DNA from 2 places in the Bacillus sp. WC2507 genome. Region 2 is predicted to be linked to the other one. Evidence: riboswitches for the same ligand, from Rfam matches in the RefSeq annotation. Region 2 holds a riboswitch; the other holds the start of a gene.
The links. Region 2 has a riboswitch for cyclic di-AMP ahead of ACUN28_RS20300 (APC family permease). Riboswitches for the same ligand answer to the same signal wherever they lie in the genome.
Positions count from the first base shown of each region.

Region 1 (16,386 bases), 1.0 Mb from region 2:
AGGGGAATATCAATCTATGTTTGAGTTCTTTTATGCTAAGGAGGATGAGGTACATGGAACTAACACTTATTTGTGTTGGAGAAGAAAGCAAGGTAAATAGTTTAATAGATTTAGTAGCATTTCAACATGAGTTAATTATTTTTACAGCAAATGAAGAGATAGCGGCTGAAGTGAGGAATTGTGGGTTTGATTGGACGTATAGTTGTAGTAAGGAGCAGGATTTTACTAGTATTTGTGAGTGTATTAAGAAAGTGATTTTACTAGGGGATGAGCTTCCAATTATTAGTTTCTTTACAGAACACATTCGCTTTTCTTTTCAAGCACCTATTACTGTTGTTACAAGGAATAAACGATATCCAGCGAGGCTCTATGAAACAATTGGAGCTACATTCGTCGTGTTTACAAATTGTGATAATATTTCTTTTTTATTTTTTGAATAGGGCGGGGGAGAAGAAGATGAAGGTGTTGTTATTAGGAGATATAGCGAATCGTTGGGCGGTATCGGTAGAGCGAGTTCAAGAATTGGTGATGCTTGATCCTATTTTTCCAAGGCCCTATATTATATTGCCATCGAAAGACGCTTTATATTTAAAAACAGATGTTATCGAATATGAGCAACTACATGCAGAATTGTCACAAGTTTATATTCGCGGGAGAAATTTACGTGCTTTTTTACGAGGAGAATAAATAGTGAATAAAAAAGAGCGAATGCTAAGTGCACCAAGCTATGCACTTCATGTCATTCGCTCTTTTTATTTCGTATTTAAAAGATCATTTATGTGAAAAAGAAAGAAAAGACGAGAAAACAGATGAAAGAATATTAATAATACTCAATGTAAGCGTTTAAATAGACGGATATTTTCTTATTTTCAGTAATTTGCCTCTTTACAAGTGAAATATAGAGGAGTATATTTACTCTCATAAATCATTCATAAAATTTCCAAAAAAACCTAAAATCGCTGAGTTCCAGAAATGGAGCGGGGGAACCAATTTTGTGCATCGTCACTTGGGGTGAATCTTTCAGTTTTGAAAGTAGGGCTACTCTTTAGGCCCGAATCCGACAGCTAACCTCGTAAGCGTTTAGAGAGGAGGTTTACTTTGTGTTGTTCATTTCGAACACTAAGTAGAGCTTAGTGTTCTTTTTTTGATAACTTAATGGTAAATTTTAACAAAAAAGTGAGGGGTAGTTATGTTAGATGTTGTAATGATCGGGATTTTTGTTGTGTTAGTCGCATCGATGGCAAGTCTTGCAAGTTGGTCAGATAAAGTTGTGAAAGAAGGGAAGCAATCATGATGATTGCCTTATCGGTTATTGTTGCAGCAATTACGGTGTACTTAGTGTATGCATTATTAAATCCAGAGAAGTTTTAATTAGGGGGAATCATTCATTATGATTTGGGTCGCAGTTGTTATTACCATGCTGTTGTTTATTCTTGTGGCAAAGCCAATGGGGATATATTTAGAGAAAGCCTTTCAAGGTAGTCAAAAGCTAGATAAAGTATTCGGGCCTTTTGAAAAACTTATTTTTAAAATTACGGGTGTAAAAGAATACAATCAAACGTGGAAACAGTACGCATTGTCATTAGTTTTATTAAATGGATTTATGATTGTTGTCGTATATTTCATTTTCAGACTACAAGGAGTATTGCCATTAAATCCAGCACACATTGAAGGAATGGAGCCTACGCTTGCTTTTAATACAGCAATTAGTTTTATGGCTGATACAAACTTACAGCATTATAGCGGTGAAAATGGTTTATCTTATTTATCACAATTAATCGGAATTACATTTTTAATGTTTGCAGCACCGGCAACGACGTTAGCACTCGTTATGGCATTTATAAGAGGGCTCGCTGGAAAAGAACTCGGTAACTTTTTCGTTGATTTTACGAGAGCACTAACGAGAGTATTTCTTCCTATCGCATTTATTGCGGCGCTAGTCTTTGTCACACTCGGTGTACCACAAACGTTAGACGGTGCAGTTACGGCACAAACGATTGATGGGGCAAAGCAAAGTATATTACGCGGGCCAGTTGCATCATTTGTTTCCATTAAGGAACTTGGGAATAACGGCGGTGGATTTTTCGGAGCAAACTCTACACATCCTTTTGAAAATCCAGGACAAATGAGTAATATTTTGCAAATGATGCTTATGATGCTATTGCCAACAGCACTTCCATTTACGTACGGACGAATGATAGGGAATAAAAAACAAGGTCGTATCCTTTTCGTATCACTATTTATGGTGTTTTTACTTGGATTTATAACGATTACGACATCGGAATTACATGGAAATCCAGCGTTAAATGGAATGGGTATCGAACATGTACAAGGAAGTACAGAAGGAAAAGAAGTACGATTCGGAACTGTATTTTCTTCACTATACGCAACAGTAACGACAGCTGCTGAAACAGGGGCTGTTAATACGATGCATGATACATTAACACCAATTGGCGGTCTAGTTCCACTCGTAAATATGATGTTAAACACAGTATATGGCGGTGTTGGAGCAGGTTTTGTAAACATTATTATGTATGCCATTATTGCAGTATTTATATCTGGTTTAATGGTTGGACGGACACCGGAGTTTTTAGGTAAGAAAATTGAAGGTAAGGAAATGAAATTAATTGCGGTAACGATTTTATTCCATCCATTGCTTATTTTAGGATTTTCAGCATTAGCTCTTTCAACAAGTTTAGGAACAGATGCTATCTCACATTCCGGTTTCCACGGTTTAACGCAAGTTGTATATGAATACACATCGTCAGCTGCGAATAACGGATCTGGATTTGAAGGTTTAGCAGATAATACACCGTTTTGGAATATTACAACTGGTTTAGTTATGTTTTTAGGACGCTATTTCAGTTTAATTACGATGTTAGCTGTGGCAGCTTCGTTGAAAGAGAAGACGGTAGTACCAGAAACAGTCGGAACGTTCCGTACAGATAATGGTTTATTTGGTGGCATCTTCATCGGAACGATTGTAATTGTCGGTGCGTTAACATTCTTCCCGATGTTAGTACTTGGCCCAATTGCAGAATTTCTTACATTGAAGTAATGGAGGGTAAATGATGAGACCGGTAGTAGTAAAAGAAAAACAAGTAAATCAGTCACAAATACATGCTATAGAAGATGAGGTTAGACAAGCGAAAACGATGGATCGTGATATCGTAACACATGCGATGAAACAATCCTTTGCGAAATTGAATCCGAAAGTCATGATAAAGAATCCGATTATGTTCGTTGTGGAAATTGGATTTATCATTACGTTCATTTTATCGTTTCTTCCAAGTAGTGCTAGTAGTGTACCAGGATGGTTTAATATAACAGTTTCTCTCATTCTCTTATTTACAGTTTTATTTGCTAACTTTGCAGAGGCGTTAGCAGAAGGGCGGGGGAAAGCGCAAGCCGATTCTTTAAAACAGTCGAAGAAAGATGTGTTTGCAAATGTGGTGAAAGAAAATGGGGACATTGTTCAAGTTTCAGCAACTGATTTGAGAAAAGGTGACGTTGTTATTGTAAAGCAAGGTGAGATGATCCCAAGTGATGGTGAAGTAATGAAAGGGTTAGCTTCTGTAGATGAATCTGCGATTACAGGTGAATCAGCTCCTGTAATAAAAGAAGCGGGCGGTGATTTTTGTTCCGTAACAGGCGGAACGATGGTCGTAAGTGATGAGATTACAATTGTCATTACGAGTAATCCTGGTGAATCATTTATTGATAAAATGATTTCGTTAGTAGAAGGCGCTGCTCGTCAAAAAACGCCGAATGAAATTGCTTTAAATACAGTATTAACGAGCTTAACGCTTATTTTCTTAATCGTTGTTGTGACGTTGCCGATCTTTACAAACTATTTAGGGTTTCAAATTGATACAGCTGTACTTGTCGCATTGTTAGTTTGTTTAATTCCAACGACAATTGGTGGGTTGTTATCAGCAATTGGTATTGCTGGGATGGACCGGGTGACAAAGTTCAATGTGTTAGCGATGTCGGGTAAAGCAGTAGAAGCTGCAGGTGATATTAATACAATTATTTTAGATAAAACAGGTACGATTACTTTCGGGAACCGAATGGCACATACATTACTTCCTGTAGGAAATGAAACGATTGAGCAAGTAGGAAAATGGGCTGCGATTAGTTCAGTTTTAGATGAAACACCAGAAGGTCGATCAGTTATAGAATATGTAAAAACGAAGTCTATATCATATAATCGAGAAATTGCAGAACAAGGTGAATTTGTTCCATTTAAAGCAGAAACGAGAATGAGTGGTGTTGATTTACAGGACGGAACGAAAGTGAGGAAAGGTGCTGTAGGTAGCGTTATTGAATGGGTTCAGTCACAAGGTGGAACGATTCCGAAAGATGTAAATCAAAAAGCAGATTTCATTTCAAAAGAGGGCGGGACACCACTTGTAGTTGCAGTGAATAATCGTATTTACGGTTTAATTTATTTAAAGGATACAGTAAAACCTGGTATGCGTGAGCGTTTTGAACAATTGCGTCAAATGGGGATTAAAACAGTTATGTGTACAGGCGATAACCCATTAACAGCAGCGACAATTGCAAAAGAAGCAGGGGTAGATGAATTCGTTGCTGAGTGTAAACCAGAAGATAAAATTGCGGTTATTAAAGCAGAGCAAGATAAAGGGAAACTTGTAGCGATGACAGGTGATGGTACAAATGATGCGCCGGCACTAGCGCAGGCTGACGTTGGATTAGCAATGAATAGTGGTACGACAGCTGCGAAAGAAGCAGCGAATATGATTGATTTAGATTCGAACCCGACAAAAATTATTGAGGTTGTAGGAATCGGTAAGCAATTGTTAATGACGCGTGGTGCGTTAACGACGTTTAGTATTGCGAATGATATCGCAAAATATTTTGCAATCATTCCAGCGATGTTTACACTTGCGATTCCGCAAATGGAAGCATTAAACATTATGAAACTAACATCACCACTGTCAGCGATTTTATCAGCACTAATATTTAATGCTGTTATTATTCCGTTACTCATTCCGTTAGCGATGAAAGGTATTGCATATAAACCGATGAGTTCGAATGCACTACTTGGCCGAAACCTATTTATTTATGGGCTTGGCGGAGTTATTGTACCGTTCATTGGAATTAAAGTAATCGATATAATTGTCGGCTTGTTTATATAAGGAAGAGGGGAAAAAGATGGCGAAGAAACAAAGTATACTATCACCGATTGTCCGTATTACTTTTACATTTTTAGTGTTGTGCGGACTTGTATATCCGCTTATTGTTACTGGTATTGCACAAGCAGTAATGAAGGAGAATGCGGATGGAAGTCTAATATATAATGATAAAAATGAAGTGATTGGTTCTAAGTTAATTGGCCAAAATTTCACAGATCCACGTTATTTTCATGGGCGTGTCTCTAGTATTGAATATAAAGCAGAAGCATCTGGTTCAAATAACTATGCACCGTCTAATCCAGATTTAGAGAAACGAGTAGAGAAAAGTATGGAAGACTGGAAGAAACAAAACCGGGCGGTTCCAGTTACAGAAGTGCCGATCGATTTAGTGACAAATTCAGGTTCAGGGCTTGATCCTGACATTAGTCCGAAGGCAGCTTCTGTACAGGTAGAGCGCATTTCGAAATTAACGAAAATCCCGAAAGAAACGCTAGATCAATTGATTAAAGATCAAACGGAAGGTGCGGCACTTGGTTTATTTGGAGAAGATCGTGTGAACGTCTTAAAGTTAAATATAGAATTACAGAAACTAATGAAATAGTAACAGTGCTACCTCAATCTAACGGATTGAGGTAGCGTTGTTTTGAAAGAAAGGTTGTGAGTGTTTTGTATGCGGATGACTATAAACCAACTTTTCAAAGGCGAACACCAGAAGAGTATTTAGAATATATTCGTCAGCAAAATCGAGGAAAGTTAAAGCTATATGTAGGAGCGGCTCCAGGAGTAGGGAAAAGTTATAAAATGCTATTTGATGCAAGAGAAATGCAAAAAGATGGTATGGATATTGTAATTGGTTTAATTGAAACACACGGGAGAAAAGAAACGGAAGACGCAATTGCTGATTTAGAAAAAGTTCCTTTAAAAGAAATTGATTATAAAGGGAAAGTATTTTATGAACTCGATGTGGAAGGAATTATAAAACGTGCACCACAAATTGTTGTTGTGGATGAACTTGCGCATAGTAATATTCCCGGGTCGAAAAATAAGAAACGTTATATGGATGTACAGGAATTGCTAGATGCTGGTATATCTGTATTATCAGCGTTTAATATTCAACATTTAGAAAGCGTTCATGATATTGTAGCTCAAATTACGAATGTTAAAGTGCGAGAACGTATTCCAGATTTTATTTTGCAAAAAGCAAATGAAATTCAGCTTGTTGATGCAACACCTGAGGTATTAAGGAAGAGATTAATCGATGGAAAGATATATAAGGAAGAAAAAATTCAACAAAGCTTACAAAACTTCTTTACGCTTAATAATTTAGGAGCACTAAGGGAATTATCGCTTCGTGAAGTTGCAGATGATATGGATGAGAAAATTAGCCAAACAGTTATAGAACCGATTGGGGTGAAAGAAAAAATTCTCGTTTGTGTACAATACAGTTCAACAGCAGAGAAGTTAATACGAAGAGGTTGGCGTATGGCAGATCGGTTAAATGCTGAATTGTATGTCTTAAATGTAGAGCGGGAAAATATAGATTCACTTTCAGCAGGGAAAAAGCAAACAATTGAAGAGTGGAAATCGCTAACGAATCAATTTGATGCAAGTTTTGTATTAGAAGAAGCAAATGGAAGAAAGCCAGCTGATGTTATTATTGAAGTCGCGAAAAGACTACAAGTAACGCAAATTTTACTCGGACAATCGGCAAGAACAAGGTGGGAAGAAATACGAAAAGGTTCTATTGTAAATGAAATTATGAGACAAACGAAGTATATTGATATTCATATTGTTGCGGATCAAAGAGCTTAAAATAGAGACCATCTGTAGGTCTCTATTTTACTTTTTGTGTGACAGGGAAGCATAGTATTTTCATCGCATATAAGATTATGAGTAGAAACATAATTGCACCTAGGAAGAAAATCCAAAAGTAATTTTGATTAAATAAAAGAAATCCACCTACAAGTGGCCCTGTGCTCATACCGAGATAGCGGATGAAGTTGTACATACCGATAGCAGTTGCGCGTTCTTGTACGAATTCTTCCGTTAATAAAGTAGTGTGAGTTGGCATAGAAAGTCCCATACTAAAACCGTACAAAGATGTAACGATAATGAGGAATGGGATATTGATGCTATATGTGAAAGAGAATAAAGTGACACATATAATATTGAAGAAACTAGTAATGAATAAAGCTTGCTTTGTTGTAAGGTGCTTTTGCAAAACCTTGTAGCAATAACTTCCTAACATAATAGAAAGGGACATCGGTACAAATACAAGACCAATTTCACTTGCAGTTAAGTGAAATGAATTTGTTAAAATACTCGGTAAAAAAACGAGAAAGCAAAAATAAATACAAAATTGAATAAAGCCAATAAGAGTAATAGAACATCCAGTTTTATTTTTTAAGATAAACCAGTAATTTTTTTTTGCTTGCGGTTGCTTAATTACAGTTGGTTTTGTTTCTGGAAGTAGTGAAATGTTTATAATGAATAAGAGAATGCCAAGTATAGATAAAAACAGAAATACGGATAAGTGTCCATGTATGCTACCGAGGTAACCACCTATGAGAGGGCCAATCGCAGGTGCGAGAGCAAGTAACATTTGGTATAGGCTCATTGCTTCCCCTCGTTCTTTTCCTTCAAACAAATCACCGATAATCGTTGCTGCGACTACAGGTATAGCTGCTATTCCTATAGCTTGAACAACTCTAAAAAATAAAAATAAATAAATGTTCGCCGAAAAAGCACATCCGATTGAACCAATTGTACTAATGATTAAACTAGGGATAAGGACAGATTTTCTTCCTTTTGTATCAATGAAAGGCCCATATACGAGCTGCATAATTGCAAGAACGAATGTGAAAAGTGAAACTGTTACATTTACAAGATAAAGAGAAGTGTGAAAAGAAGCTTGAATCATGGGCAAGATAGGCGTGTAAATATTTTGAGCGAAGGAACCGAGTAAGGCACTAATACAGATAATATATAAAATGAAATTTAGTTTGGATTTTTTCATTGTGGTAACCTCCTTTTAATTTAGTTTCCTAGGAAACTAAATTTATTTTAACATGTTTTTCTCACTTGTAAATATGAAAAAATGATTTTAAAATGGTATATAGTTAAATTGTTTCTTTGGAAACTTAGGGGGCGAACGGGTTGGATTATGCAACGAAACAAATGGAAATACTTTCGGACATTCGTACACTTTTGCATAAAAAAGAAGAACATTTGAAAGGACAAAATGAGAAATTTTTTCGTGAGACAGGTATAAGTGGTATGTCTTTATCTGAGTTACATGTGATCGAGTGTATCGGGAAAAATGGTTTGATGAATGTAACGGCAATTACGACAGAAATGGGAATAACGAAGGGTGCAATCTCTAAAATTTGTACAAAATTGTTCCAAAAGGCATTCGTTGAGAAGATGCAAATGTTAGACAATCAAAAAGAAATTTTCTTTCGCTTAACGGAAAGCGGAAATGAAATATATAAAGCTCATGATAAATTGCATAAACAAGCTGAAGAAAAGTGGCTGTTACTTTTAGATAGATATACGAAAGAAGAACAAGATTTTATTCAAAGGTTTATAAAGGATGTCTCCGATCATTTGGAAATATAATTGGAAGAAAAAACTCCTTTATTTCAAGCCTTTTGAATATAATTTCTAAAAGAACTCATATATAATAGAAAAAGATACTTAACATAGTGAATAATTAAAGAGTCAATATATAAAGAGGAGAGAATAACATGCTTGAAAATACGGGGTTAGTATTAGAAGGCGGCGGTATGCGTGGTGTATATACGGGTGGGATATTAGAATATTTTATGGAACAAGATTTATATTTTCCATATGTAATCGGTGTATCAGCTGGTGCTTGTCATGCAGCGTCGTATCTTTCCAGACAACGAAATAGAAATAAAACAGTAAATATTGATTATGCATCACACCCACAATATTTATCGTATAAAAACTTATGGAAAAAGCGTCAGTTATTTGATATGGATTTCATTTTTCATGAAATTCCAGAAAAGCATGTGCCGTTTGATTTTGAAACATACTTTAATAGTCCTGAACGCTTTCTTGTAGGAACAACGGATTGTGAAACAGGACAATCTGTTTATTTTGAAAAAGAGGGAACGAATGATGATGCACTAAATTTATTACAAGCATCTAGTTCATTACCTTTCATTGCACCGGTAGTAAATTACCGTGGTAAGCAGTTATTAGATGGTGGGATTTCTGATCCAATTCCAGTTCGTAAAGCACAGGAAGATGGATTTGAAAAATCAGTCGTAATTTTAACAAGAAATCAAGGGTATGCGAAGAAAAAATCAAAGTTTGGATGGGTGGCAGCCAAAGCGTATAAAAAATATCCGAACCTTGTGAACACGATGCTAAATCGTTATGAAGTGTATAATGAAACACTTCACTACATTGAAAAAGAAGAGCAAGCTGGTAATTTATTTGTTATTCGTCCAGAAATACAGCTTCAAGTAGATCGTATGGAAAAAGATAAAGAAAAACTACAAAATCTATATGAGCAAGGCTATGAAGATGCAAAGAGACAGTTTGCAGATTTGCAGGCGTTTTTACAAAAATAAGTATTAGGCTGTGGAGAAGAGTTTCTCCGCAGCCTTTTTTGTATTGCTTATCCGTTACTTTTTAAAAATGTATGAATGTTTAAGGGTTTAAAGAGTTTGTAAAACATATGGGTGTCTTATTGAGGGGAAGTTATTTGAAGGATAGTATGATGATGTAGCGCTACTAAACTATTTAATTTATGAGGTGATTGTTAATGAAAGGAGAAGTTTTTTCAATTACGACTTTAGTATTATTAGCAACATCAATCTCAACAAGTGCATTCTATCCAACTCTAAGCGGTCACAAAAGCGGTAATCTACTATCGAAAAAATCATATAAGAAGCCTGTTATTAAATATATACCAACGTTAATATTGTTTATTTTGGCTTCTATTTCTTCCGTTATGTTTGTATTAAATAACGGAATGGGAGAGCTGATGATAGCAGTCTTTTTAGGGATTGCAACGATAGTGAACGGTCTTTTACTTCTTACATTGAAAGTAGTTCGTGTGATTGTTGCAAGGGGAAAATAGAGCATCGAATTTCGATGCTCTATTTTTTTATATAAAAAAAATCCCTCTTTATGAGGGATTTTAATGTGGTAAGAAAATCAATTGATAAGCGAACAAGATTCCAAATAAGTATACAAGTGGGTGAACAGAACGGAATTTACCTTTTGCCACTTTCATAAGTGGGTATGAAATAAATCCAAGTGCGATACCTGTTGCGATACTTGATGTAAGTGGCATGCTTAAGATTACTAAGAATGCTGGGAATGCTTCATCAAATGCGTCCCAATCGATGTGGCGAACTGAACCCATCATAAGACTACCAACGATAATTAATGATGGTGCAGTAATAGCTGATACACCAGAAACGGCACTTACTAATGGTCCGAAGAATGCTGCTAGTGCGAATAGAACAGCTACTGTAACAGTTGTTAAACCAGTACGACCACCAGCTGCAACACCAGCAGATGATTCAATGTAAGCTGTTGATGGTGTTGTTCCGAACATAGAACCGATTGTTGCTGAGAATGAGTCAGATAGAAGAGCTCGTCCAGCTTTTGGAAGCTTTCCGTCTTTCATAAATCCACCTTGTTGAGCAACGCCAAGTAATGTACCTGTTGTATCGAATAATGTAACAAGGAAGAATGAAAATACAACGCCGTACAATCCGTAGTTAATTACATCAGATACAGCAGTAATTGGATTTGAAACGATAATTCCTTCTGGTAATCCAGGCATTGAAGTAACACCGTTTGAGAATGTTAATTGTCCTGTGAAGAAAGCGATAATACCAGTTAATAGCATTCCGATAAATAGCGCACCATTTACATTTAAAGACATAAGGACAATTGTAATTCCAAGTCCAGCTAATGCTAGTAGTACTGGAGCAGAGTGAAGGTCACCAAGTCCAACTAAGTTTGCTTCATTTTTTGTAACGATACCTGTTAAACGTAAACCGATAAAGGCGATGAAAAGACCAATACCAGCAGTAATTGCATGTTTTAAGTTTTCAGGAATTGCTTCCATTAATTTTGTACGGAAAGATGTGAATGATAACAAAATTAAAATCATACCTGCTACGAATACAGCAGAGAATGCAATTGCGAAAGTCATGCCTTCATGAGCTTTTACAACAGAGTAAGAGAAGTAAGCATTTAATCCCATACCTGGTGCAATTGCGATTGGTAAGTTTGTAAAGATCGCCATAAATAATGTTCCGACAACAGCAGCGATAATGGTTGCTGTAAATGCTTGTTCAAATGGAACACCTGCATCCCCAAGGATAACAGGGTTTACCACAATGATATATGCCATTGTTAAGAAGGTAATAATACCTGCCATAATTTCAGTTTTAATAGAAGTTTTATGTTTTGAAAGGTTAAACATATAAACATCCTTTCTGTTTACGAATAATTTTCACAACAGTTATATATAATATTCGTTTTTTAACTATTTTGCAATAGTTTTGCTTAAAAAGTTTACAATAATTCATATTTTGTGTCTTAAATTCGAATATTAATCGTAAAACGATGTGTGAATTTCAGTTTTTATTATGCACATTATAAGAAGAAGGAGTTGAAAGAAGCTATGCCGCAGCAAAAAAACTTTGTAACAATGCCAGCGCAACATCAAAATAAACAGCCTGGTATTGAATCATTAATGAATCCTCTACCACAGTTTGAAGATCCAAATTATAAAGGTAGCGAAAAGTTAAAAGGAAAGAATGTACTAATTACAGGCGGAGATAGTGGAATTGGACGAGCTGTTTCCATCGCTTTTGCGAAAGAGGGAGCAAATATTGCGATTGCGTATTTAGATGAGGAGGGAGACGCAAATGAGACGAAGCAACGTGTAGAACAAGAAGGTGTAAAGTGTGTATTGTTACCGGGTGATTTAAGCAATGAACAGCATTGTAAAGATATTGTACAAGAGACCGTTCGGCAGCTAGGTAGTTTACATGTTTTAGTAAATAATGTCGCGCAGCAATATCCGCAGCAAGGACTAGAGTATATTACAGCAGAACAGCTAGAAAAGACTTTTCGTATTAATATTTTTTCTTATTTTCACGTTGCGAAAGCAGCACTTTCTCATTTAAAGCAAGGGGATGTCATTATAAACACGGCATCTATCGTTGCGTATGAAGGAAATGAAACTTTAATTGATTATTCCGCAACGAAAGGGGCAATCGTAGCTTTTACAAGATCACTTTCTCAATCGTTAGTGCAAAAAGGGATTCGTGTAAATGGTGTTGCTCCTGGGCCGATTTGGACACCGCTTATTCCATCTAGCTTCGATGAGAAGAAAGTCTCACAGTTTGGAAGCAATGTTCCGATGCAACGACCTGGTCAACCATATGAACTAGCGCCAGCATACGTATACTTAGCGTCTGGCGATTCATCCTATGTTACCGGGCAAATGATACATGTAAACGGGGGCGTTATTGTAAATGGATAGTTTTCATTTATAAGAGCAAAGTAAAGTTAATTCCACTTATTATAGTGAGCGCTAGGGGGGATATAGATGAAAAAGTTATGTTTCGTCATCCTATTACTTTTCATCCTACCGGTTAGTGCTTTTGCTGATACAGATCATTTAATATTAGTGAACCTTACGACGAATCAGCTATCTTTTTTTGAAGAGGGAAACTATATGAAAACATTTCCAATAACGACTGGAAGGGATAGTACCCCAACGCCTGAAGGTAATTTTTGTATTATAACTAAATATAAAAATAAAGAATATCATCGAAAGAAAATACCTGGTGGTGCACCGAACAATCCTCTCGGTACAAGGTGGCTCGGATTAGATAAAAAAGAGTATGCGATTCACGGGACAAATCGGGAATGGACAATTGGAAGTAAGGAATCAAATGGTTGTATCCGTATGCACGACAGAGATATACAGTGGCTATATGACCGAGTACAATTGCAGACAAAAGTAATCATTTCTCGTTTTCATACGAGCCCCGAATATGAAGCGAATAAGCTTGGTTATCGTGTTGTGAGTTGGAGTGGTCGTAAAATAGAAGAAGAACAAATTGGCATACTTACGTTAGTAGACCGTGCCGATATATATTGGCAAGAACCAAATGGGCAGTTAACAAAAGTGAAAACGGTATTGCCAAACGAAAGATATGCAGTGTACTCAAAACGAAAAGATGGAATATATTATATAGGAAACAATTTGTATATTGTGGATGAAACAGGAGAAAAAATTCGTTATGAGCAAATTCCTTCTTCGACTTTAAGTAATATATATAAACGGAAATATAATGTTCCGTAATGGCTACCGTATTATAGACGGTAGCTTATTTCTACTTCGAGTTTAACTGCAACTATTGTATTTTGCGGAATATAATACAGTACAGATAGGGGGCGGTTATATTATGAAAAGTGAATTTGCATTTAAAGTTTTCTTAGTAACGACCTGTTTATTTATCGTGTATTTGTATGCGTTTCTCGTCTTTTCTTTTTATGTTCCATATGTTGATTTAATATTATTCTTCGGATTCATTTGGGCGTTTGTTAAGGCAAGGGAAGGGGAGAAGAGTATATATCGGCGCATTACCCTATGCGGTACAGCTGTTCTCGTTATTTTGTACTTTTTTATCATGCATGATTTTTGGAGAGGGATGTAAAAAAAAGCATACGAGTAATCGTATGCTTTTTATGTTTAATATTTTGGCTTAAATGTATGACAACAAGTTTCTACACTCGTTGTTACAGAGCTTTCTAGCGTCTCGTTTGTAAAAACCGCGCCTGTATACGAATCATTTGCATTCGAACCAGCTTCTTGTGCATCTGGTTGAACAACGATTGCACTTGCTTGACAAAAGTTACCTTGTCCCCAAAATGAGCAATTGGAAACAGAGCATTTCACTTCTGGCATAAAACCCCCTCCTTATACATTAGTGTGGGATTTTACGCCCATTTCATGTGTAGAAGGAGTTTCCTTTTCTCTTTATTTTTTCGTTTGTTCAAACCATTCTTTGAACTTTTCTTTTGATTGTTCTCCGCTAATACGGCTTACTTCTTTACCATCTTTAAAATGAATAATTGTCGGTGTTCCTTGGATATTGTACTTATCCCAAGGTTCGTTTAAATTTTCAATATCAATTACTTTCATATCAACATTTAAATCTTTCGCTAAAGGTACAACAGTAGGAGAGATCTTTTGACAATGAACGCAAGAGGTTTGATAAAAGTAAATCGTTTGTTCTTTTTTATCTTCTATATTTTTATTGAGATCCTCAAGAGAAATTTTATTTGAGTAGTAATCTTTTTCATCTGTCGATGCGTTTTTCTTTTCCATTTGTGTTACAGCAAAGATTGCCGCAAATAAGACGATAATAATACCGCCAAATATAAGCATTTTTTTCATTCTTTCATCTCCTTATTTGTTTTTGATGACAATAAAGCTACAAACCGCGATTGTAATAAAGCCGATAAGTGCTAAAAACGGGATTGTCACAAAGCCGAACCAGTTTATGTATTCTCCCGTACATGGTACACGACCGCAAGCTGCCCCAGCAGCTGAAAATGCTGCGATTTTTTGAATCGCATAGTGATATAAAGAAATACAAGCACCAATACTTGCAATTGGTAAAGAATAACTTGCGATGCGATAGTCTTTTTTTACTACAGCGATACCGAGCCATAAAACGAATGGATACATAAAAATACGTTGATACCAACAAAGGACACAAGGCTCAAATTTCATGACTTCGGAAAAGTATAAACTTCCTAGTGTAGCGATAAAAGAAGCTCCCCAAGCGGTAAGTAAAGCATATTCTTGCTTTTTTTCTCGTCCCATATTTTATACCTCACTTATAATAGTTACATACTAAATTATAGTATGAAGTGGCACAGAAAAGAAAGAAAAAATATGTTTATCAATAAAAGTTTTATAAGGGGAAACTTTTATTGATATAAACATTTTAAAAAAGCGCTATTCTCCAGAAGAGAATAGCGCTATATTTTACATTTGAATTTGCTCTACTTCTTCTATATGTGACTTTTGGGATGCGTGGTCAATATATTGAAATAGGAGCTGCAATTGTTTATCAACTTCTGGTAGTTCTTTACTGTATTGATAAGCGTGTAAAAAATGTTCAATACGCTTAGAAAATAGTTGATCGTTCGTTTGAACCATGAGAACGAGTAATTTATCCCAATTACAGCAATACGTGTAATAGAGAGCTTTATCATAGTCGTTATATGTTTGCACTGTGTACCCTCCTTACTGAGGAGTTATATATAGTGTGTGACAAGTAAGGAGAAATACACTTGAAAGAATTTGTTAAGAAAAAAAGTGAATGAAAAAAAAAACGAGGTGCTTCCTCGTTTTTAAGCTTTTGGCATTGGCGTAGGTGTTGGCTTGCCATAGCCTTCTTTGTATTTATTATCGATATAGTTACGAATTTCAAGCGTTGATTTTCCTTTTTGTTTCATCGAAGCAGATTCAACTGCGATTTCTAGGCAATTGACGCAAGTCGTTGCATGGGAATCCCAAACAACTTCACCATTCTTTTTCATTTCACGAATAAAGCAGTTTTTATTATTTTTATGTCCCACACTTTCACCGCAACCGCAGTAACATGGAATCCAATCTAATAGCTCTGCATTTTGTCCAGCAACAGTGTAAATGTCTTTCATTTGTGGATCAAGCTTGTCTAGGAAGGTAGGAAGTGTGTCGACTCCTTTTGTTTTCTCTTGAATGTCAGCTTGCTGAGTGTGCGTGGCGTGGTCATGCTCTTCTTTTGATTCAGATGATTTTTTTTCATTTGTACTAGTAGCTCCGCATCCAGCAAGAATTAAACTCAGTACTGCAAGTAAAGAAAATACATATTTCTTCATACGCTTGTCCCCTTTACAAATGTATTAATCAAATTGTATCAGAGATTATGGTGTATCGGTTGAAGATTTTTTCGACGGATTTTTGAAGCGCCATCGTAGTGAATGAAATAGAAATAAAATTGGGATATAGGCGTATACAATATATAAACCAGCTTTAGATAGTACTGTATTTAATGTGTTGATACTTTCACGGTTTGTGAAAAATAAGGATGAAATAAATATGACTGCGATAAATAATGGTAGTGTGATTTTAAATGGTATGTGAAACGATTTTTTACTAATG
Region 1 covers NZ_JBQXPN010000001.1:4,847,794-4,864,179, reverse strand. Annotated here, with positions in the region: gene ACUN28_RS25660 (hypothetical protein) at 54-440, shown strand; gene ACUN28_RS25655 (hypothetical protein) at 457-687, shown strand; cyclic di-AMP (ydaO/yuaA leader) riboswitch at 948-1,093, shown strand; gene ACUN28_RS25650 (SipW-dependent-type signal peptide-containing protein) at 1,190-1,294, shown strand; gene kdpF (K(+)-transporting ATPase subunit F) at 1,291-1,371, shown strand; gene kdpA (potassium-transporting ATPase subunit KdpA) at 1,391-3,058, shown strand; gene kdpB (potassium-transporting ATPase subunit KdpB) at 3,072-5,162, shown strand; gene kdpC (K(+)-transporting ATPase subunit C) at 5,179-5,760, shown strand; gene kdpDN (KdpD-like non-kinase potassium sensor) at 5,817-6,971, shown strand; gene ACUN28_RS25620 (MFS transporter) at 6,994-8,175, opposite strand; gene ACUN28_RS25615 (MarR family transcriptional regulator) at 8,316-8,777, shown strand; gene ACUN28_RS25610 (patatin-like phospholipase family protein) at 8,906-9,760, shown strand; gene ACUN28_RS25605 (hypothetical protein) at 9,955-10,272, shown strand; gene ACUN28_RS25600 (NCS2 family permease) at 10,333-11,634, opposite strand; gene ACUN28_RS25595 (SDR family oxidoreductase) at 11,836-12,702, shown strand; gene ACUN28_RS25590 (L,D-transpeptidase) at 12,769-13,530, shown strand; gene ACUN28_RS25585 (hypothetical protein) at 13,634-13,885, shown strand; gene ACUN28_RS25580 (DUF1540 domain-containing protein) at 13,921-14,136, opposite strand; gene ACUN28_RS25575 (thioredoxin family protein) at 14,209-14,628, opposite strand; gene ACUN28_RS25570 (disulfide formation protein C) at 14,641-15,060, opposite strand; gene ACUN28_RS25565 (YhdB family protein) at 15,226-15,474, opposite strand; gene ACUN28_RS25560 (PCYCGC domain-containing protein) at 15,594-16,103, opposite strand; gene ACUN28_RS25555 (GerAB/ArcD/ProY family transporter) at 16,149-16,386, opposite strand, start outside.
Region 1: it holds a riboswitch for cyclic di-AMP, as region 2 does, so the genes downstream of both, ACUN28_RS25650 (SipW-dependent-type signal peptide-containing protein) here and ACUN28_RS20300 (APC family permease) in region 2, are expected to answer to the same signal.

Region 2 (16,386 bases):
AAGGGGATAATTAGTATGAATAAGAAAGTAAAAAGATTTAAATATTTTATGGTTGTATTAGCCTGTATTGCAATTTTTGGTACAGTTTTACCTAATGCATTAGATCCAAATGAAACATTAGCAGGTAACATCTCAGTTGCAGTTTTTGGTACAATGGGTACTTGTTTATTATTTTCTATTACTTATTTTATTATAAAAACAGCTATTTTAAGAGGTGGGAAATAAGATGGTACAAAATTTAAATTTAGAATTTTAATTCATATACATAAAAAAGGAGAATTTCTATGAAATTACTACGTTTATTTATGATTCTTACTCTTGTTGTATTGTTAAGCGCATGCAACACAGCAACACAAGTCACAAAGGTTCAAAAAAATGGCGAAACGACTTTGAAAATTGGTTCTCTGCAAGGGTATTACGATGTACAAACGCTTAAAGCTGAAAAAGGAAATGTGGAAATCCCTTATGAAGCAGCCGTTGAAGAAGGTACGATTTTATTGCAAGTTACAAAAGATGATAAGGTTATTTATGAAGAAGAAGTCACTTCTCAAAAAGAAGGTCTGCTTTCTTTTGAAGCGTCCAAATCCGGATCATATGATTTAATCGTACGCGTGAAGGGTGAAAAAGAGAAAGCAAAAGAAATTCAAATACATACTAAGCTATGAAAAAAAGGCAAGTGGAATGCAACCGCTTGCCTTTTCCGTTGATTCTGTCACAACATATGTTCATTAATTTATGAAGTGATCCGCTGAGTCCTGATGTTTATTCCGCCGAAATTCCTGATGAAGTTAAAATAAGAGATAAACAAAAGAATATGTTACAAACTTGGTATGTTAGTAAGGAAATAGATAACTCTCTTTTACATGATAAAAAGACTGGGTTTGATGCATTTGTATTTGAAAGAGATGTAGATGGTAAAAAGCAAGCAGTAGCATTTAGGAGGACATAGGGTGATGATCTTTTGGGAGAAGGTGCCCCAGCCCTTACTACAAATATTGATTATATGGGGGTAAATAAGTTGAAAAACATTGAAGTTCTAAATACATACATCGAAGGGTTTTCTGATGCTCACCCTACGTGGTTAAAGTATCTAATCGAGGCAGAGGAGATACATCAAAACTATGAGAATGTACAGGTACTTGGTGCATTAAAAACAGACGCGGTGTTGTACTATGTACACCGTACGCTGCAAGTGTTAGATGGATTGTCTTTAGATGAAGAAGCGTATCGCATTATTGAAAAGGTACTAACGTATAGTGAGCTTGCAAAGGTAGGCTCTTTAAAACAGCGGGAGCAATGGAAGAAAAACGGGATCAATCTATTGGTACATAACGAGGGTTCTGCTGATATCTTTAGTGATATTCAGTTTATCGAACGTATAGAGACAAACTTAAACGATACTGAGTATTTGTTTGTTCGAGATTTAATTAGAACACATGGATTAATCGGGCAGTATATCCGCGGGGAGGCTCGTTTGGACTCTCATATTGATTTAATTAACACATATAAAGAAGAATACGGAGACGTTAGGTTAAAGGAGATTTTATACTTTCTTAACCAATGTATTATTGAGGGCGTATCAAAATCTTTGTGGAGTGAAGTAAAGAACGATGTGAAGATTACAATTGATGGGCTATTTGATGGGTATGTGGAGCCGTTTACTTCTCGTATACATAGACTCACGCCAAAACATAAGGAGTCAGTATTTGAAAAAGATATAATTATGGGGAGCGAGAAGAGTGACGTTCAAACGTTCTTATCTGATAAGGATTTGTGGTATGTAGAACCGTCTATGCATGCTCTTAGCTTCGAGGATATTTGGACAGTTTTTGTTATGTTAAAGAACGAGATAGGAACTAGAAAGGTTCAACATATCCATTTCGAGAAATTGATGCAGCAGTTGCACTATGATTTCAAAGGTGAGAAGAAGGACAACGTGTATCGTAAGCGGGTTATTGAGAAGTATCTACGGGAGTACCGTGAGAACGAGAAGCCGAATACAACGCATGTTTCTTTTGAGATGAAAGTCGATAAAGATATGAAGACGGCGTATGTGTCGTTTCAATTTTCTGCTGTAGGTGAGGCGTTAATCACCTTCTGTGTAGAGGCAGAAAAGATAGATATGATGCATGCTCGAGCAAATGTACTGCTCTTTGATTTCTTCGGGTTACGAAAGGACGCATATGATAGATTCCATAACGAAGAAGTGTATTTGGAACATATGAATAGTTCGGCTGATGATAAACGAATTATTCTTGATTATATAAAGGGAGATACGGTTGTAGATGTTGGAGCTGGTGGTGGTGTTATGCTAGACATGATTGAAGAAGAGACCGAAAATAAACGAATCTACGGTATCGATATTTCCGAAAACGTGATTGATACGTTGAAAAAGAAGAAACAGGACGAAGGTCGTTCTTGGGACGTCATTAAAGGGGATGCAATCAACTTAGGTAGCTCGTTTGATAAAGAATCGGTTGATACGATTGTATATTCTTCTATCCTTCATGAACTGTTCTCTTATATCGAGTATGAAGGGAAGAAATTCAATCATGAAGTAATTAAAAAGGGGCTACAGAGTGCTTACGAAGTGTTAAAGCCAGGAGGTCGTATTATCATTCGTGATGGCATCATGACCGAAGATAAAACGTTAATGCGTGTGATTCATTTTAAAGATGCAGGCGGAATGAAGTTCTTAGAGCAGTATGTCCGTGAATTTAAGGGGCGTATAATCCAGTATGAGGTACTTGCAGATAATATAGTCAAAATGCCTGTTAACGATGCGATGGAGTTCTTATATACGTATACATGGGGCGAGGATTCTTTCGTTCACGAGGTGCAAGAGCAGTTTGGAATCTTTGCGCCAAACGACTATAAGGATTTCGTAAAGGGTATCTTTGGGGATAAAGTAAACATCATTCAAGCTATGAACTATTTACAGGATGGATATACACAACATCTTAGCGAGAAAATCGAGTTTAAAGATGAGTCTGGGAATGCGGTTGCGCTACCGGATAGTACGTTCTTTATGGTTTTAGAAAAGAGGTAATGATGTTGAAAATTTTTAAAAATACAATTTTATTTGCTTTGTGTTTAGTAATTCTTAGTGGTTGTTTTACAAGAGAGGGAACTATTGTTGGGGGTAAAGTTCATGGTTCTTCAGATAGTGTATCTGGTAGTATATCTGGGGATTATAGAAAATTTACCGGATCAGCAACTCAAGATAGGAAAGTTAAAAAAGGTGAGAATTGGATATTTTCTTTTGATGATAAAACTAAAAAAGGAACTATAATTGCTTATGTTGTGGATTCAAATGATAATACAATACTAGAGTTTAATAGTGGCGAAGGCGAAAAAAATATTAAAGTACCTAAGGATGATACATATAAGGTTAAAATTAAAACGGAAGAACATGGTGGGGAATTTCGAATATCATGGAAAAAAGAAAAATAGTTTTGAAGTTGTATTATGGTGGAATATATATTGACATTCCCACTCCTAAAGAGGCAAGCTGACTAACGTCAGTGGGATTCTTCCTACCGAAGGAAAAGTCCATTTTTGGTATTGCTGGCGTGCAATATTACGGTGTGCCATCACCAGTATTTTCGAAAAACCTACGCTAAAAGTATGCAGGATTTTATAGAGTTTTTCAGTTAATCCAGTAACAAACGAGAACCCACACTATAATAGAAATGTATAAAAAATTGCATGGATTGATAGAAAGAGGTAGATTCTTTATGAGAGTAGGGATCTGCTTTTTCCTTGCTACTGATAAGTGGAATTATGGTAACTAAAACAGCACCCAACCTTATTTAAATTAGATAAGTTTAGGTGCTGTTTTTAATTACGAACGTTTCGTTTAATAAACTTCAAAATTCCTTTTGAGAGGAGAATAATACTTACTATCCAAGTGATTCCTGATAAGGCCAATTGAGGTGAATTTTCCTCTGATGCCATAGGGTAATTAGAAAAGTTAGGTCCAATTAGAAGGTTTATCAAAAGGAATAAACTTAAAGCAAGTGTTAAGAAGTGTGCAATAAATCAGATGATATTTTTTTTTGTACTTAATGAGCCAATAAATGAGAAGTATTAAAGAAACTATAATTACAAGACAGGAACCTGTAACTAAATATCCTCTAATCTCTTGTTCCATTGGCATATACATATTGATCACCCATTTCATCTAAGCGTCTATATCTATTTTTACTATGGGTCATTATTACTTTGGATAGTCCTTAGAGTAATATGAATTACTTCGAATCAGTTGTATATCAATGAGATGTTTGTTTTTGTTCATGTAGTTTTTAGATTCTTTATTTATAGTGTTTTGAATGTATACTTTTTTAGTCATTTTTGAGGGGAATGGGTAAGTTGTGATAAAGTCAATAAAATGAAAGTAAACTAATATTGAAAAGTTTACTTTCATTTTAGAAGAGACTATTCCCTGTTTTCACCCCAGCTATTGCATTTACACTTAAAAACAAGGGGGGAAGACCTGGATGGGTAATTAATACAAAAAGATGAAAATCCCTACAGTCTGTTTTTGACCAAGGGCAATTCTTTTTTTATTTTAGGTAATTTTCAGGTTTGATGAATTCCTATCACTCTTTATTTTTTATGACATTAGGAGAGGCTAGCCCCTCGCTCCACATTTTCAACGTACAATGAAATTCAACAATTACTAGCTAATTCTTAAACCTTTATCCTTATTTACCAACTAGTTTATGCTTTTTTCAAACTTTGCAACAGAACCTACCCTTTACTATTTCTATAGTCTTACTCAAATAAACGATATTCCGTAAAGTTTTGATGGTGATGGGCGGGCCCACACTTAAAATTTTTTAAACTTAATTGGACTTACCATTAAGAGAGCGAGGATTAATGTAATCCATGCATTGCTATATGAAAACAACCCCATACCAGCTAATGGTAATCCAGCAGCTGGAATAGGTAATCCCTTAAAATATCCAATGGTTGGTTTAACACTAAATTTAGCTAATCTTAAAGCACCCATCGTTGGGAAAAGGACAAATGCCAAAGAAGTTAAAATAGATGGTGTTGCTATCGAATGAAATAAAAGTGCAGGAGCAACTCCGAAACTAACAATATCAGCTAAGGAATCCAATTCTACACCAAACTCACTGTTCACTTTTAATTTTCTCGCAATCCTTCCATCAAGAAAATCAAAAACAGCTGAAAAGAAAATGAAAATGGAGGCTACTTCCAAATAGTCATTCATATTCATGGTAATTGAAAAAACACCGCACAATAAATTTCCGATCGTAAATAAATTCGGTACAGCTTTTACCATTTGATTGAACAAGGTTGTCCCCCCTAAGTAGATTAAACTTCACATCTATGTAGCATTTTCTATATATTCTTCCGCTATTCTTAAAAATATATGACCACTGTATGCTAAGTAAATTTCGACAAGAGAAAAGCCGATTTACTGTCCGTTATGTTGGTTTATAAAAATGTTTGATCATTATCGGTACACATTGTTGAACATTAGCACCTGATAGTTGAAGTTTCGTGGAGTTTTTCCTTAATAAAATGAAAACTAATTGTCGCTTTGATCGCACGAAGGAAATGGTCTTGTGGAACGAACTCTTCTACAGAAACGGATACACGCTCATCACGATGTTTTTAAAGCACCCATCATAAAAAATCTCTCTTTGTCCTCTTTTTTATCAGTGTTGACACATGAAAAGACTTTCTCCACAGCCTGAAAAAAACCTTACTTTTAAAAGTAAGGTTTTTTTACACATAAATTCTATTAAACTGATTTTAATAAAGAATAATAATTCGTGTCATAGGGAATATCATCTTGATACATATAATTTTTTAGAACTCCTTCTTTTTCAAACCCTAATTTTAATAGCACTTTATTTGACGCCTCATTTTCAAGGAAGACAATTGCTCCGATACGCTTTAAATGAAGTGTATGGAAGCCGTAAGATATAACTTCAGAAACTGCCTCAGTAGCATATCCATTTCCCCAGTGTTCAGGGAAAAAGGCATAACTTAAATTGGCTCGTTTATGCTCAGAAGACCAATCGTGAAAACCGATGGTACCAATGAGTTCTTTCTTATCTTTTAATTCGATTCCCCACTTTATACCGCTTCTTGTATTGTAACTCAACTTAAAGTTAGTAAGGATTTGTTTCACTTGATCAACATCTTGTAATGGTTTTTGGCCATAATAGCGCAGTACATCAGTATTAGAAAAGCATTGTAGTATACTCGGTGCATCTTCTTCGGTAAGTTCTCTTAAAATGAGTCGATCGGTTTTCAATATAGGAAACATACTTTCACTCCATTTCTTCTGAAACTAGAATGTGTTGTTATTATATAATGTAATCTGAAAATAAAGATTATTCAAGAGGGAAGTATGGTTTTGATTTGTGATAAAATTGATTGTGGAATATATTTCAAAAAGAGGTTTGTATATGGAGAAAAATTCAATTTTAATTGTAGATGATGATCAAGATATTGTTCGATTTGTTAACGCGAATTTAATGCAAGAAGGTTTTAAAGTTTTTAGTGCTCATAACGGGAAAGAGGCTTTAGAAATAATAAATAATAACAGTATTAAACTTGCTATTTTGGATATTATGATGCCACAAATGGATGGTATAGAATTGTGTAGAAGGATTAGAGAGAAACATAGTTTACCAATTATGTTTTTAAGCGCAAAATCATCAGATGTAGATAAGGTAATTGGATTTAGTACTGGAGCAGATGATTATATTGTGAAACCGTTCAGTACAATTGAATTTATAGCAAGAGTGAAAGCTCAATTAAGAAGGTATACATATTTCAATCAAAATGCTGTCCAAGTAATAGAAAAGAAAATAAACATTAGAGGTTTAGAAATAGATGAAGTGTCGAGAACAGTGATGTTATATGGAGAAATAATCAACCTTACGAAAACTGAATATGATATTTTGTACTTAATGGCAGGTGCAAAGAATCGTGTGTTTACTATTGAAGAAATATATGAGAGCGTTTGGAAAGAAAGAGCCTATGAAAGTAATAATACAGTAATGGTTCATATCGCAAGATTAAGAAATAAAATTGAAGAGAATCCAAAAGAACCGAAGTTTATTCAAAATGTTTGGGGAGTCGGATATAAAATTGAAGATTAAATCATTACAAGGCATTAGAGCTAAGTTTTTTATCGCATTCATATGTAGCATCTTGTTAGCAACTTTAAGTATAATAGCGTTTCAAATGTTAATTGGAAATATGTATAGTCATGTTACTGCATTAGAAGAAAAATATTCATTTTTATATTTTATAGTTTTTTTAATTTTTATTACAACATACTTTGCATTCATGACAAAAACAATGATGAAAAGATTGTCTGAAATTAACAAGAACGTGAAGGAAATAAGTAATGGTAATTTTGAAATACATATACCTATTTCAAAAAACGATGAGATTGGTGAATTAGCCACGAATGTTAATTGGATGGCCAAAAGTTTAAAAGAGTCTATCGAGAATGAAAAAAAATCGCAGGAAATGAAAAATGAAATGATTAGTAATATTTCTCATGATTTACGAACTCCTGTAACATCTCTAATCGGTTACACGGATCTGTTAGGAGATAAGCTTCATTCAAATGGAGAAGAATGTGAACAGTATGTAAGTATATTAAAGCGAAAAAGTTATGAATTAAAAAATCAAGTAGATGATTTATTAGAATATTGTCAAATAAATTATAGAGAGATCGAATTACATAAAAGTGTAGTAAATATGAAAGCGTTCATTGGACAAATCATGATTGATTTTGTACCACAACTAGATGATGCCGATATGAGCTTTTGTATTAAAGGTGATAAGGATTTACATGTGGAAATGGATGTAGCGCTTATGGTAAGGCTATTCGAAAATGTAATTAGTAATAGTATTATGTACGGGAAAGACGGAAAGGAGATTTTAATTCAAGTTTTTAAAAGAGACATGAACGTTAAAATAGAAATTAAAAATTTTGGACAATGCATTCCGAATGAGAACCTTCCTTACGTTTTTGAGAAGTTTTATCGTGGTGAAAAATCACGTAACTCTCATACGGGTGGAAAAGGAATGGGACTTGCAATTGCGAGAAGTATAGCAGAGCTTCATAGAGGAGATATTACTGTGCGTAGTAATGATAAAGAAACAGTTTTCACTATCGTTTTACCGCAGTATAAAGAAATGTAAGAAAGTCGTAAGTATTTCTTTTTTATGTCGTAATGTTCACTTCGTATCATGTAGAACAAAGATATGAGAGTGGGGATACAACATGTGGAAGAAATATGTATTAGTAATTTTAGTTGCATTTTTAATTATAAGTTGGAGTGTAGTTTATTTAGTTAATGGTGTTATATCAGTCATTGTTTGGTGGAGTATACAAGCCTTTAGCGTAGTATCAATCTTTATTTCGATAGGGTCAGTATTACTATTTGTATGGAAAGTTATTTTCAGAAAGCGAATAGATAGAGCACTACTCTTCATAGTTCTTTTCTCTATAATTGGAGCTTGGCCTTTAGGGTGGTTTGCTAACATAGGCGGACTTGCTTACCCAGCATATGTACAGACTATGAGTCCTAAAATAGTCGTTCGTTTTCCCTTAAATGAACGAGCATTAGTAGGATGGGGTGGTGATCGGGTAGAAACGAACTATCACGTTATAAAACCGAATGAACGATGGGCATATGATATTCTTATCCCGCCTGCTGAAGTGAAAAGTAGTAAGTTAGGTGACTATGGAGTATATGGAGCGAAGGTAATGGCACCAGCTTCTGGAACAGTTGTATCTATCAATAAGGATGAAAAAGATGTAGTTCCGGGATCGGATGATTTTCAGTCAATGGCGGGGAATCATATTTATTTACGACTAGATGAAACAGGGACATTTTTGATGCTTGCCCATTTAAAGAAAGGATCAATTAATGTGAGGGAAGGGCAACATGTAAATGAAGGAGAGGTTCTTGCTCAAGTCGGTAACTCAGGGAGTTCAAGTGAGCCCCATTTACATATTCATCATCAAAGGCAGGATCCATCCAAGGTGAGTATATTTCTTTCGGAAGGATTACCACTTTACTTTCGAACTGAAAAAGGTGCGATAATGCCAGAAAGAGGTACATACATAGGTGGTAATTAGAAGAGAATTACTTCGCCAAAAAAGGTATTCCATTTTTATTGGAATACCTTTTTTCATTACCCTACAAATGTTTGATACAGTAAGAAAATATTTAAAATGATAACGAGTGCAGCGATTATCCAAGCGATAAAAGTTGTTATACGGTGGTTAACGAGTGCACCCATAATTTTTTTACTGCTTGTAAACATAATAAGTGGTACTAACGCAAAAGCAATACCGAATGATAAGACAACTTGGCTCATAACGAGAGCGTAAGTTGGGTTTACACCTAAAGCGATAATAACTAATGGTGGAATCATTGTAATAAATCGGCGTAAATATAACGGAATATGCATTCGAATGAATCCTTGCATGATAATGTCACCAGACATTGTCCCGACTGAAGAGCTAGATAAACCTGCTGATAAAAGTCCGATTCCAAATAAAGCAGCGGATGCAGGACCGACTAAGTTACTAAATTGGTTAAAAGCAACATCAAGGTCTTCAACATGTAAGCCGTTTTTAAAGAATAGTGCAGCAGCAACAATTAACATACTTGCATTAATTGCTCCAGCGATAACCATTGCGATAATGATATCAATAAACTCGAAGCGGAAAATCTTTTTCTTTTGTTCATCATTTGTTCCGACTACGCGGCGCTGCGTTAAGGCGGAATGTAGATATATTGCATGTGGCATAACTGTTGCGCCTAAAATACCAGCTGCTAATAAGATACTATCCACGCCTTGGAATTTTGGGATAAATAGTCCTGAAAGTAAAGGGCTTAATTCTGGTTTTGCGTAGAAGACTTGTACACCAAAAGCGATAACAACGATAAAAATCATTCCTGTTATAATAGCTTCTAATGGACGGAAGCCTCTGCGTTGAAATTCAAGAATAATAAATGATCCAGCAGCTGTAATTAAAGCGGCTGGTAACATTGGAATCCCGAACAATAAGTACAATCCGAGTGCCGCTCCAATAAATTCAGCTAAATCAGTCGCCATAATAACGAGCTCCCCTTGAATCCATAAACCGATGGAAACAGGTTTTGGGAAGTTTTCTCGAGCAATTTCAGGAAGGTTTTTACCTGTAGCAATTCCTAATTTAGCGGATAAAGTTTGGATTAATACCGCCATTAAATTAGAAGCAAGAATTACCCAGAGTAATAAATATCCATATTGTGATCCAGCTGCAATATTTGTCGCGAAATTGCCAGGATCAATATAAGCGACTGAAGCGATAAAAGCAGGGCCTAAGAATGGTAATAGTCTTTTTAAGCCTTTCGTTTGTCCACTTAATGCTAAATGCGCTGATTGAACAGTTGTACTTTGAGAAGGGACTTGTTCATCTTTTGATATATCTTTATTCATAGTAGTTTTCCCCTTTAAAATGTTAACTTGATGAAATTATTGTATTTATTCTTGCTCATTATTTCAATACATTTAAATGTATTAGTTGATAATTTTATTTGAACATAAATGTTTCCTTAGTGCAAATTATATGCCTTTACACAATAAATGGTGTGGTGTTATGAAAAATTGGGAGTTTATGGTGTGATGACGTGGGGAAACATAATGAATTAAAGGGCTATTTTTGAAATTTATGTGAACATAAAGCCTATAATACAGTATATTAATTGATGGAAATGGATTTGTATGATATATAATATATTGGGATTACAACATAACCATAGTGTTTTGATGTGTAATCTTGTTTTTTATTTTTGTTAACTTATAGAAAATAGTATAAAGAGAAGAAAATGGGATGCATAAAACTTTGGATACATTTTCTTATTATATATGTTTTGATATGAACGTTAACTTATACATGATTTTAAAAATTAGATAGGTGGTAGAAATACATTGGCAACTACAAAACCATACAGAGTATTACTATATTACATGTACACAACAATTGAAAACCCTGAAGAATTCGCTGCAGAGCATTTAGCATTTTGTAATTCACTTGAATTAAAAGGAAGAATCCTTGTAGCTAAAGAAGGAATTAACGGAACTTGTTCTGGAACTGTAGAACAAACAGAGAAATACATGGAAGCAATGAACAACGATCCACGCTTTGACGGTATCGTATTTAAAATAGATGAAGAAGAAGGGCACGCATTCAAGAAAATGCACGTGCGTCCTCGTCCAGAGTTAGTTACACTTCGTCTAGAAGATGACATTAACCCACACGAAATAACTGGAAAGTATTTAGAGCCAAAAGATTTTTATGAAGCAATGAAACAAGAAGATACAGTTATTATTGATGCACGAAATGATTATGAGTTTGATTTAGGACACTTCAAAGGTGCAATTAAACCAGATATCGAATCATTCCGTGAATTACCAGATTGGATTAGAGAAAACAAAGAAACACTTGAAGGTAAAAAGATTTTAACGTACTGCACAGGTGGAATTCGTTGTGAGAAATTCTCTGGTTGGTTAGTTCGTGAAGGGTATGAAGATGTAAGTCAGCTTCACGGCGGAATTGTAACGTACGGAAAAGATCCAGAAGTACAAGGCGAGCTTTGGGATGGACAATGTTACGTGTTTGATGAGCGTATCGCTGTACCAGTAAACCAAAAAGAACATGTTATTGTTGGTAAAGACCACTTTACAGGTGAACCTTGTGAGCGCTATGTAAACTGTTCAAATCCAGAATGTAACAAGAAAATTTTATGTTCTGAAGAAAACGAAGCGAAATATTTACGTGCATGTTCTCATGAATGTCGTGTAAGCCCACGTAACCGCTACGTAGTACAACATGAATTAACTGAAGAACAAGTAGCTGCTGCATTAGAACAAATCGAAGCAGGGAAGTAAGCTGAACTTGTGTAATAAAAAAGGGTACTCCAAACGTCATTTTGGAGTACCCTTTTGATATTATCTGGTTCTGTTTTTTGTCGGTAAGTCGATATATTCGAAAAATCGCCGATAAAAATTTCAGTAAATGAGAATAATCTTTTTAATGTTTATCATCTTTCTCTTTCACAGCAGAAAGCACAGTTTGTTTTACCCATGCTTTTCTTCGTTTATGTTGTAGACTCCATTGGTATAAACTTTGTGCACCTAAAATAAGTGAAATGACTATGCCGCTTATTGCTATTAAAAGTGCGAAAAATTCAAGTGGCGATGATATTTTGTTTGAATCGGTGTTTCTTAAGAGGTCAATCATAGTAAACCCTAACATTTGGCCTACTACAGAGTAGAGCGTTAAAATTAATAGTAAAAGGCTATCTTTTTTAGAAGCGACATTTTCTTGATATTTAAACAAACTATCAAGATTTTGTTTTGCATTCAAATATAGTACCTCAATGTTAAATAACTTTCTTAAGCGGAAGAAAATATCTTCACTCTGTGATTGGGATACTAACTCTAAAGAGAAGTAATTCGCTGTAAATGAATTAATTGAATAAATTAATTTCTCTATTTCATTTGTATCTTGTTCAATATTTAACTCGGCATAAGCGTTTGCCATTTTTAATAAAACAACTTTATGAAATAGATTTAATAACAAAGCGTAATAAAACTCCCCGTACATTTGACTAGCAAGTTTAGCGAATTCGTGTTCACCTTCGTTTGTTATACATGTGAAAATATGTTCTTCCATAATAAAGTAGCGATTAGGAGCCCATCTTTGATAAGAATGTTTTGTTAAATAATCTTGAATATAAGGAACATTATTTGCGCTAATATAGGGCTTGCCATCGTCTGTTAATCCGGAAAGACTGGAAGCTCGGTATACATCAACTACATGAAGGTCAGACTCTTTGTTTATGGATAATAAAGTTTGTACATACATTCGTTGATCTTCAAAGAATGGGAATGTTTGAAAGTAAGAGCTCCGCAATCTCTTTTTCTCAAAGAAGTCTGTTAAGCCATGAAATAAATCGCCGAATATAAGCTTCTCTACTTGTGAATATTGTTTTCCATTACATTCAATACAAATAGTCTCGTTTGTATCATTTTTAGTTTCAAGTACACGGAAGCGGGCGGCGAATTCGATTGCTTCTGATAATGTCATGTTTGGATCGGTTTCTACTTCTGTCCGAATTGTTAAGAAGCCAAGTTCATAAGGACAGAGTGTTACGTCAATAGAGTGTATCTTGAAGGGGACGGAAATAAGATTTGTTGTTAAGTGTCCAGTTAAGTTAAGGTCTTTAGAATAGCGTTGTAATCCTTTTTGATGCTCTGAGTGAGGAAATAGAATTTTATTTGTAAATGAAAGATAGTATGCTTCCATATTTTGATGTGAAACTTGAAATTTTCCGTAGTATGTATTTTCATTTTCAAGATGATCGAGTCGAAAAGGGCGAAAATCATTTTTCTGTAAGAAAGGGAACATATTTTGTTCATATCCAGTTTTAAAAGAAAACGGGAATATAAATTGAAATATAGCTGTTGCTACATCTTTTTCCTCGATTGTTTGTATTGCCTCCATTTACATTGTTTCCTTTCCATATATGCTATAAAAACAACATGCCCAAATTCATTTGAAAATAACCACTGTTTTATAATCGATTAAGAATGAAAATTCAGCTTATTTAGTAGGGGACATGTATAATGTTATGTATACTAAAAGTTATAAAACTGTATTTTGAAAAGGGGGATGTTGTATGCGTATTTTAGTATTAGGGGCTGGTGGCGTCGGAGGTTTTTTTGGAGGTCGATTAGTAGAAAAGGGAGAAGATGTTACGTTCCTTGTTCGTAGTAAACGGAAAAAACAATTGGAGGAAAGAGGACTTGTAATCCGAAGTGTTAACGGGGATTTTTCCTTCCAACCGAAATTAATAACGAAAGAAGATCGAACTGCTCCATTTGATGTCATTTTATTTTCAACAAAAGCGTATCACTTAAACGAGGCAATTCAAGATTTGAAGCCCTATGTTAGCGAAAAAACTGTCATCATTCCATTGTTAAATGGTATCGCTCATTTATCACAATTACAAAAGGAATTTGGCGTGGAAAAAGTAATTGGTGGTTTATGCTTTATCGAGACGACGTTAAACGATCAAGGAGAAATTGTACAAACGAGTGCTGCCAACAGACTTCTGTTTGGAGAAATCAAGCTTCAAGGTTCAGAGAGAATAAAGCATATTTCTAAAGCATTTGCAGGTACGAAATCTAGTTTTGTTTTAAGTGAAAATATTACGCAAGATATGTGGCATAAATATTTATTTATTACTGTAATGTCGGGTGTGACGACATTAATGCGTGCACCAATAGGACCGATTCGTGAAAGTGAAGGTGGACACGAATTTATCCGAAACTTATTTGAAGAATGTGTGCAAATCATGAGGTCTATGAAAGCTCCAGTTAAGGATGGTATTGCCCAGGAACATATGAAAACAATTGATAAAATTTCGTATGATATGAAGTCATCAATGCAGCGTGATATGGAAAAAGGTTCGTCCATTGAAGGGAAGCACTTACAAGGATACTTACTAGATGTAGCAGAACAATTTTCTATAGAAGCACCATTATTAGGAGCAGTATATCAAAATTTGAAAGTGTATGAAGAAATGACCTTTAACAGATCAGAAATAGAATTGGATGTATGAAAAAATAAAAAAGAAAGCAATATATAAGTGTATTGCTTTCTTTTTTTATGACAAATTATTTATTTCTTTTCGTTCTATCTGTCAAATTTATTTCCTGTTCACGTTTACCGTATAATTGATTAATTTCATTTGCTAACGCATCTAAATAGGAATCGGAAAAAATAGGCTTCTTTTCTTTAGACATATGGGTCTCCTTTATCGATTTTTTAGTATTCATTATGTATATTTACCGGCGGATTATGCGCAATCATTTTAAATTTTTTCTTTTTCAAAATTTTTGTTTACATTTTGAAAATAAAGGAGTATTATAATCCACAGTTTCAATTTTCTAAATCGCTGAAACCGCATGGTACGGGGGACCCGTTCTTACGGATTAGTTCTTAATCCGATGGGGTGAATCCTTGAAAAAGGTAGGGCTACTCATAGGCCCGAATCCGACAGCTAACCTCGTAAGCGTTATATTGAGAAGGAAGGTGGAGCTTGTGCGACAAAAAAAATAATGTCTACAAGTCTATTTCGCTATGGCTTGTAGACATTTTTTGTTTTCTGAAGAAATAGTTTGCTGGCTGTAACAAGCAGCATCGTTCGTACAAAATTATTGGAGAGTGGACAGTATTGGTTTCATCTATTAAAAGATTTTTAATTGGAAGACCGTTAAAATCAACTGAGTTAGGAGAGCAGAAGCTTAATAAAACGAAGGCGTTAGCCATTTTATCTTCTGACGCATTGTCATCGGTTGCATATGGACCAGAGCAAATTTTAATTGCTTTAGCAGGTCTTGGAGCGATTGCTTATTGGTATTCAATTCCGATCGCTATCGGGGTATTAGTATTATTGACAGCCCTTATTTTATCTTATCGTCAAATTATTTTTGCTTATCCGCATGGCGGGGGTGCGTATGTTGTATCAAAAGAAAATTTAGGGATGAATCCAGGGTTAATAGCTGGAGGATCTTTATTAGTCGATTATATTTTAACTGTTGCAGTAAGTGTGTCTGCAGGTACAGATGCGCTCACATCAGCTTTTCCTAGTTTACATGCACATAATGTAATCATTGCGATTATATTTGTTATATTTATTACTATTTTAAATTTAAGAGGGGTAACGGAATCAGCTTCCGTTTTAGCATATCCGGTTTATTTATTCGTTCTAGCACTATTTATATTAATTGGGGTAGGGATATACAATATTTTAACTGGTCACGTTTCACCGACTTTACACACGCCGATTGGAACGCCGGTTGCGGGAATTAGTTTGTTCTTACTGCTACGAGCATTTGCATCGGGTAGTTCGGCTTTAACAGGTGTTGAGGCAATCTCTAACGCAATTCCAAACTTTAAGGATCCTGCACCTAACAATGCAGCGAAAACATTGCTTGCAATGGGTGCATTACTTGCCGTTTTATTTTCAGGAATTGTCTTTTTAGCTTATTATTACGGAATTAATCCAAGTAAGGAAGTAACAGTTGTTTCACAAATTGCTGAACAAACTTTTGGACGTAATTTCATGTACTATTTCATACAAGGTACAACTGCTTTAATATTAATTCTTGCTGCTAATACAGGTTATTCTGCATTTCCACTATTAGCAGTTAACCTTGCAAAAGACAAATTTATACCGAGAATGTTTACGATTAGAGGAGACCGCCTAGGTTACTCAAACGGTATTATTATACTTGGGATAGCTTCGATTATTT
Region 2 covers NZ_JBQXPN010000001.1:3,848,027-3,864,412, reverse strand. Annotated here, with positions in the region: gene ACUN28_RS20375 (hypothetical protein) at 16-225, shown strand; gene ACUN28_RS20370 (BA_1872 family lipoprotein) at 285-665, shown strand; gene ACUN28_RS20365 (hypothetical protein) at 815-949, shown strand; gene ACUN28_RS20360 (class I SAM-dependent methyltransferase) at 1,004-3,049, shown strand; gene ACUN28_RS20355 (hypothetical protein) at 3,052-3,453, shown strand; gene pssA (CDP-diacylglycerol--serine O-phosphatidyltransferase) at 4,832-5,323, opposite strand; gene ACUN28_RS20345 (GNAT family N-acetyltransferase) at 5,777-6,307, opposite strand; gene ACUN28_RS20340 (response regulator transcription factor) at 6,450-7,148, shown strand; gene ACUN28_RS20335 (sensor histidine kinase) at 7,138-8,205, shown strand; gene ACUN28_RS20330 (M23 family metallopeptidase) at 8,288-9,148, shown strand; gene ACUN28_RS20325 (Nramp family divalent metal transporter) at 9,205-10,500, opposite strand; gene trhO (oxygen-dependent tRNA uridine(34) hydroxylase TrhO) at 10,993-11,952, shown strand; gene ACUN28_RS20315 (hypothetical protein) at 12,095-13,570, opposite strand; gene panE (2-dehydropantoate 2-reductase) at 13,746-14,690, shown strand; gene ACUN28_RS20305 (hypothetical protein) at 14,746-14,874, opposite strand; cyclic di-AMP (ydaO/yuaA leader) riboswitch at 15,015-15,161, shown strand; gene ACUN28_RS20300 (APC family permease) at 15,306-16,386, shown strand, end outside.